One region of the Neobacillus sp. NPDC097160 genome, then DNA from elsewhere that is predicted to be linked to it. Evidence: predicted binding sites of a transcription regulator. Region 1 holds the regulator's gene; the other holds the start of a gene.
The links. The regulator LexA, encoded in region 1, represses DNA repair genes until DNA is damaged. The targets are predictions, from matches to a motif close to CGAACATATGTTCG.

Region 1 (3,679 bases):
AAACCCGTTTGCAGGTGACCCCCGTAATAACTTAAAAAGGGTATTAAAAGAAATGGAAGAGCTTGGCTTCACAAGCTTTAATCTTGGACCTGAACCAGAATTCTTCCTATTTAAATTAGATGAAAAAGGTGAGCCTACGCTAGAATTGAATGACCAAGCCGGTTATTTTGATTTAGCACCAACAGATTTAGGTGAAAACTGCCGCCGTGATATCGTACTTGAGTTAGAAGAAATGGGCTTTGAAATCGAAGCTTCACACCATGAAGTAGCACCAGGACAGCATGAAATTGACTTTAAATATGCTGACGCATTAACAGCTTGTGATCAAATTCAAACGTTCAAACTTGTAGTAAAAACAATTGCGCGTAAACATGGTTTACATGCAACATTTATGCCAAAACCATTATTCGGTGTCAATGGATCTGGAATGCACATGAATCTTTCTTTATTTAAAAATGGAGAAAATGCTTTCTATGAGCCAACTGGTGACCTTCAGATGAGTGACAATGCCCGTCATTTCATCGCGGGAATTCTAAAACACGCACCAAGCTTTACAGCAGTAACTAATCCTACCGTTAACTCTTTTAAGCGTCTAGTTCCTGGTTATGAGGCACCATGTTATGTGGCATGGTCTGCACAAAACCGTTCACCATTAATCCGTATTCCGGCATCACGCGGATTAAGTACACGTGTCGAAGTGCGGAGCGTAGACCCTGCAGCAAATCCATATTTGGCAATGGCAGTGCTTCTAAAAGCAGGCCTAGAAGGAATTAAAAATAAATTAACTCCTCCTGCACCGGTGGATCGTAACATCTATGTTATGAGCAAGGAAGAAAGAATCGAAGAAGGAATCATCGATCTTCCTGCAACATTAGCACAAGCATTGGATCTATTAAAGGAAGATGAAGTGATTGTTTCCGGTCTTGGAGAGCACATCTTCGAACACTTCGTTGAGGCAAAAGAGATCGAATGGGATATGTTCCGCACCGTTGTTCACCAATGGGAACGAGACCAATATATGAGCATGTACTAAAAATAAGCATAAGCAAAACACCCAGATTGGATTACATCCACGTACTGGGTGTTTTTTTGTTATTTTTCTTCACTGTTTTGTTTCAACAGTTTGAATCCAGAAAGAACGGTATCACCACCAATTCCTGCTATAGCGGAAAAAAAAATGATTTCCACCAATGAATTTGGAGCGGTATACAAGACGAGGAGAAGGGACGCAACTGCACCTAGAAGCAATTCTTCTAGAAAACCGAGATAAATGAACCTTTTCGTTTTTCGAGGCATGACGAGTTTTCCATACTTTCGAACATGTCCAATAATCCCTACCGACCCACCAATAACTAACGAGAAAATAATGTCCGTTAACACTGTTTCTCACACTCCTTAAGCCTATTATTTTGGGACCTAAGGTAAATCATGGTGTACTATTATTATATTTAATATTTCCAATATGAGCATGAGTAAAAATACTGAATTTTCCATATATTTATCCAGGATGTTGTACTTTTATAAATTTTTCCCAATAAAATAGCATAAAAAAGAGCCGGACATATGCCCAGCTTTTTTGATTTTAATGAATATGTCGATAAACACCAATGACTTTTCCTAGAATCGAAACATTTCTTAAAATAATCGGATCCATGGTAGAGTTTTCCGGCTGCAGGCGAATGTAGTCCTTTTCCTTAAAAAATCTTTTACATGTTGCTTCGTCTTCCTCGGTCATCGCAACGACAATCTCACCGTTATTAGCGGTTTGCTGCTGCTTCACAATCACGTAATCCCCGTCAAGAATCCCGGCTTCTATCATACTTTCACCCATGATTTCCAGCATAAAGACATGCTCATCAGCGGGAGCCATGCTTTCCGGAAGTGGAAAATACTCTTCCACATTTTCGATTGCCGTAATGGGAAGACCTGCGGTAACTTTCCCAACTACTGGAACATTTACAACTTTGTTTCTTGGTATATGTGCTGCCTCGTCCACTTCTAAAATTTCAATAGCTCTTGGTTTGGTAGGGTCTCGTCTGATAAGTCCTTTGCTTTCCAATCTAGCTAAATGGCCGTGAACAGTAGAGCTGGATGCAAGTCCAACAGCTTCGCCAATTTCTCTCACGGAAGGTGGGTATCCTTTACTTTTAACCTCTGCTTTAATGAAATCGAGGATATCCTGCTGCCGTTTTGATATTTTTACCATGATAAAATGCACCTCGCCTGGTTAATGTTGTCTTTATTATAGCATGTTCTGGTAGTTTATACAAACATAAGTTCGAAAAAATAGTTGACAACAAACAAACGTTCGGATTATAATAAAATTAACTTGAAGAGAACGTATATTCCTATAAGAGGTGTAAAAACATGAAAAAATTATGTAAGCAATACTCCTATGCTATTATTCTTATCATTGTAAGCTGTACCTTTGCCTTCATATTATCATTTCAACATCATGCAAATGACCAGGATCAATATGTTAAGGTAACAATTTCAGAAGGTGATACGCTTTGGCAACTTTCTAACCAATATGCCGGGAAGCATTCATTATCAAATGATGAGTTCGTAAGTTGGGTAAAGAAGCATAATGAAAACATCAGTGATCAAATTTTTCCGGGCGAAGAGATCGTCATTCCGGTTAGCAAAAAGATATCTTTGCAAACAACAGAACTAGCTAGTGCCCCTGAAGAATAGAAAGGAAATTTTATGAAAGCAATCATATACTGCCGTGTCAGCACGAATAAAGAAACCCAGGAAACATCATTAAATCGTCAGGAAGAGGAACTGATTCATCTCGCGAAACAGTGCCAATTTGAAATCGATGCCATAATAAAAGAAAAAGCGAGTGGTTATGATTTTGAAAGAGATGGCATACTACAGGTATTAGAACGAATAAAGGATCCACAAGTACAGGCATTATTGATCCAGGACGAAACACGGCTTGGAAGAGGAAACGCCAAAATTGCCCTGCTGCATTGTATCTTAAAAGAAGGAATTAAACTTTATAGTATTTCCCATAATGGTGAATTGGAACTGTCAGAATCGGATTCGATGGTGTTGAAAATCGTCAGTATGGTGGAAGAATATCAACGAAAGCTTCATAATGTGAAAATAAAACGCGGCATGAAACGAGCGGTTGAACAAGGGTATGAACCGCAAAATAATTTAAAAAATCTGGGCAAAGACTCTGGCAGAGAAAAAATCGAAGTCCCAATTGAACAAATTATCAGGTTGAGAAACAATGACTTAACCTTTGCAGAAATAGCCGCAACACTTAGAGGCTTTGGGTATAAAGTTTCAAAGGCAACCGTACATAGAAGATACCAAGAATATATGGAATCACAAAATGAGTAGAGCTTTTGCCTTGTCAGAAGGTTTTTTATTTAGTAAAATCAGGTGGCTTAGATTTTTGAAAGGGAGGTTCCGAAATGCTAACCAAAGAAAAAATGGATCGAATTAATGAGCTGGCAAGAAAGGCCAAATCATCTGGTTTGACAGAACTAGAAGCAAAGGAACAATCGAAATTAAGAAGTGAGTATTTGGCAGTTTTTCGCTCCAATATGCTTGATACTTTAACAAATACAAAATTTATTGATCCAGATGGCAACGATGTAACACCTGATAAACTGAAAGCAAGAAAGAAAAACACACTCCATTAAGAATTTGGAATACATTTTAT
Region 2 (3,679 bases), on a different contig from region 1:
GCCCATGAAATGTGCCATTACGTTGAAAAACATGTTTATTTCGGTATTGCAGGCTATCTGCTTCTTTCTCTCCTCGGGCTGTATCTGACCTATAGGCTGATGAATTGGGCAGTGAGACGCTATGGAAATGAACTAAAAATAACAGATGTAAGAGATATTCGCTCCCTTCCGTTATTTTTTTTGATTCTGTCGATGCTCTTGTTTGCTGCAAGCCCTTTGACAAATCTTGCTTCTCGCTATCAGGAAACAAGGGCTGACAAATATGCGATTGAAATGACAAAAAATTCGGAAGCCGCGATTACCTCTTTTCAAGAACTAACCCGCTCTGGATTAAGTCAGGTAAATCCGCCGTTATTGGTAAAATTATTTCGTTACACGCATCCTTCTATGCTTGATCGGATTTCCATGCTCGAAGAATATGAGATTAAGCATCGAAATGAATAGAGTAAAGTGGCTGAAGACCAAATCCCTCGTCTTCAGTCTTTTTATTTTATAAACAAAAAACCACCAAAACTGGCGGTTTAAGTCGTTTCTTTAGGTTCCAAATCGTTTATTAATTTCCTTCAGCTCACCGGATAAATGGAGGAATGATTTTTTGTCCCGTGTGTCAATGGCCATGTCAATTTTCCGTAATAACTTTTCCTTTGCAACCGTAAGCTGAATTTCTGACAAAAGCATATCGATGTAAAGGTCCTGGACAAAGTTCTCTTTCATTCGATTGCGTTTCATGGCACCAAGTTTCATTAATTCTGTGTATGATTTTTCATTCATGAAAATCACCTCTGATGCTTTTTTTAATTATATGGAGATTTTCAAATAATATCAATAATTTATAAAATTTTCTGATAGTTTTTTTCTTGACATAAACTTTGTGAATAAAAAAGGAACAATTCGAAATTTTTAAGGAATAAAAAGAAAAAGGTGGTAAGATATGGTGGATTCACAAAAATGAAAAGGAGTTGAAGGTATTGAAGGTATTGAAGGGTATCAAAATTGGTGAATATGTGGTGAATACATGTACGATGTATATTGAACCAGTAGAATATGCAAATAAAATTTATTCCCGTATTGTTGAAGTAGAAGCGGAATTCTTGTCTCCTTTTAAACCGTTGCATAATATAAAACACAGCTGCGAATTTTATGGTGTCGATTATGAAAGCAGGAGGAAAGGGACAAGGCTTTTAATTGATCGTTCGAGAAAACTCCCAATTGTCATAGAACCATTTAACGGTATCTATGCTTTCTGTACTGTTTCACCTAGCGACCTTAAGTGTTTTTGGTTCATCCTTGACCATATTAAGGATTATCGTCGTGTCTCTGCTAGAGAGACAATGGTCATTTTCCATAATGACCAATCTCGAACTTTTCCGGTTTCCTATAATACGTTTAATACTCAAATGTTAAGAACTTCCTATTTACAAACAAAGCTTATGCAACGCGTTGATTTTAATAAGAAAAAGGAATTTTATTTACTGCATAGGCCTAAGTCGTCTAAGGCATCGGAAAGCAGTGGGAAGTATTCAAAAAAACGAAAAATACGAAACCATTGATTAATTTTTAAATTCTATCGGGAAGATGTTTTTTAAATAGGTATGCCTCCATTAATTCTTGGACTTTATTGCGTATCCTTGGATTAAAGTAATTATGGTTTTCTTCATAGCCTTTATAAATAAACATGTACATGGTAAAAGCATCGTCCCGGTTTGTTTCAATAACTTGAAGCTTATTCTTCTTCATATACTGTTTTACCTCAGAGAGTTCCTGTTGAATTTCCTTCATTGTTGCTTCAATTAAATCCAAATAAGGCTTTTTTAATTTAAATGGGCTATTTTCCACAACGATTAAATCACGGTTTAAGACGATGAGAACCATCGGTAAATAAATCGCCTTCTCCATTATGTCACGGTCATCCTCAGGAATTCTGGTCATCTTACCATCTACACCTTTCTTTATTTTTCGAACAAACGTTCCATTTTTATTTTACAAAAAAAGAAACATAAAAGCAATAGACCTTTGCAACAAAGAAAGCTCGTCAATTGACGAGCTTTCTTTGTTGCAAAGGTCAGGCAATATATGAGAAAGTTTTTATTAATAGAAGGATATTTGATAGGGGAAAATGAATTTAATGAGGAAACCTAAAAAAAGAAAAAACAGTCATATATTGTTGAAGGTAAAAAACATAGACGAATGGGTGATAAACAAATGAGAGCTGATAAACATCAAAATAAGAAAAAGAGAAGATGGCCATCCATTTTGCTTGTTTTCTTACTACTTATTGGTGCAGTGGCTGGGTATGCTTATTTTCAATTTAAACAAGGAGTCAACCAATCATTAAAAAAAATTAACAAGGATAATAATGAAGCAAATGTTGTCTATACATTTGAAGGGCAGAAGGATCAATACGGGGACACGAATGTCCTGTTGCTTGGCAGTGATGCACGGGGAAAGGAAAAGTCTCGTGCTGACACCATTATGATTGTCCATTATAACGAGGATAAAGGAACATACAAGATCACATCGATCATGAGGGATAGCTATGTCACTATTCCTGGGCACGGCAAGCATAAAATCAATTCAGCCTTTGCTCTTGGCGGTCCAGAGTTAATGAGACAAACGATCAAACAGAATTTTGACCTTGACTTGCAGTACTACGCGATTGCCGATTTTCAAGGCTTTGTCCAGCTAATTGACGAAGCTTTTCCAAAAGGTGTAGAGATTGATGTTGAAAAGAAAATGTCAGAGAATATTGATGTAACATTAGAACCTGGCCTGCAAAGGTTAGATGGTGCCCACTTGCTTGGTTATGTTCGCTTCCGTCATGATGCCATTGGTGACTTTGGGCGGGTCGAAAGACAACAAAAGGCAGTAAAAGCGATTAAAGATCAATTGGGCGGTTTTCAAACGATCGCAAAACTTCCAAAATTAATTGGTGTTGTTTCGCCATACGTTAATACAAATATGGACACCTCGGATACATTATTTATGGCTAAAGACTTCCTTTCAGATAACAGGGGGAGTATTGAAACATTACGTATACCAATTGAAAATAGCTTTACAGAGCCGCGGATAAAAGGGGAGGGGGCAGTTCTGGATATTGATGTCGAAAAAAATAAAAAGGCGCTCCACCAATTTATTACACAATAAAGATTTTATCCAAAATAGTAAAGAACAATAATTAAAGGAGAATGGGATGGACATCGAATCACTAAAAGCTTGGTTTACACTTGAACATATTATGCGTCTCATACAAGAATATCGGGCGCTTGGACCGATACCGGGCATATTGTTGATCGTCCTTGAAGCATTTTTGCCGTTTCTCCCCTTGGTTGTATTTGTAATGGCAAATGCCAGTGCCTTTGGACTATGGTTAGGATTTTTATATTCTTGGATAGGAGCTTGTATCGGGGCCTTACTTGTTTTTTCCTTAATCAGGAGATACGGGCAAAAAAGGTTATTATCTTTTTTGCCTAGGCATCCGAAGGTCCGCAAGCTAATGGACTGGGTGGACCATCATGGGTTTGGTCCTCTTTTTTTAATATTATGTTTTCCTTTTACCCCATCTGCATTGGTAAATATTGTTGCTGGCCTTTCAAAAATAAAATTTGCTCAATACATGCTGGCTGTGTGTATTGGAAAGATGGTCATGATATTTACGATTAGCTTTATTGGCTATGATCTA

Region 2: the regulator LexA is predicted to act here: its motif matches at 1,958-1,971, upstream of ACIQXV_RS18175 (YhjD family protein).

The regions. Positions count from the first base shown of each region.
Region 1 is NZ_JBIWDU010000020.1:102,775-106,453, forward strand. Features, by position in the region: gene glnA (type I glutamate--ammonia ligase) at 1-1,033, shown strand, start outside; gene ACIQXV_RS24440 (DUF4257 domain-containing protein) at 1,093-1,380, opposite strand; gene lexA (transcriptional repressor LexA) at 1,583-2,206, opposite strand; gene yneA (cell division suppressor protein YneA) at 2,368-2,694, shown strand; gene ACIQXV_RS24455 (YneB family resolvase-like protein) at 2,707-3,354, shown strand; gene ACIQXV_RS24460 (DUF896 domain-containing protein) at 3,429-3,659, shown strand.
Region 2 is NZ_JBIWDU010000012.1:166,343-170,021, forward strand. Features, by position in the region: gene ACIQXV_RS18160 (M48 family metallopeptidase) at 1-444, shown strand, start outside; gene ACIQXV_RS18165 (IDEAL domain-containing protein) at 535-771, opposite strand; gene ACIQXV_RS18170 (competence protein ComK) at 969-1,550, shown strand; gene ACIQXV_RS18175 (YhjD family protein) at 1,558-1,929, opposite strand; gene ACIQXV_RS18180 (LCP family protein) at 2,203-3,144, shown strand; gene ACIQXV_RS18185 (TVP38/TMEM64 family protein) at 3,191-3,679, shown strand, end outside.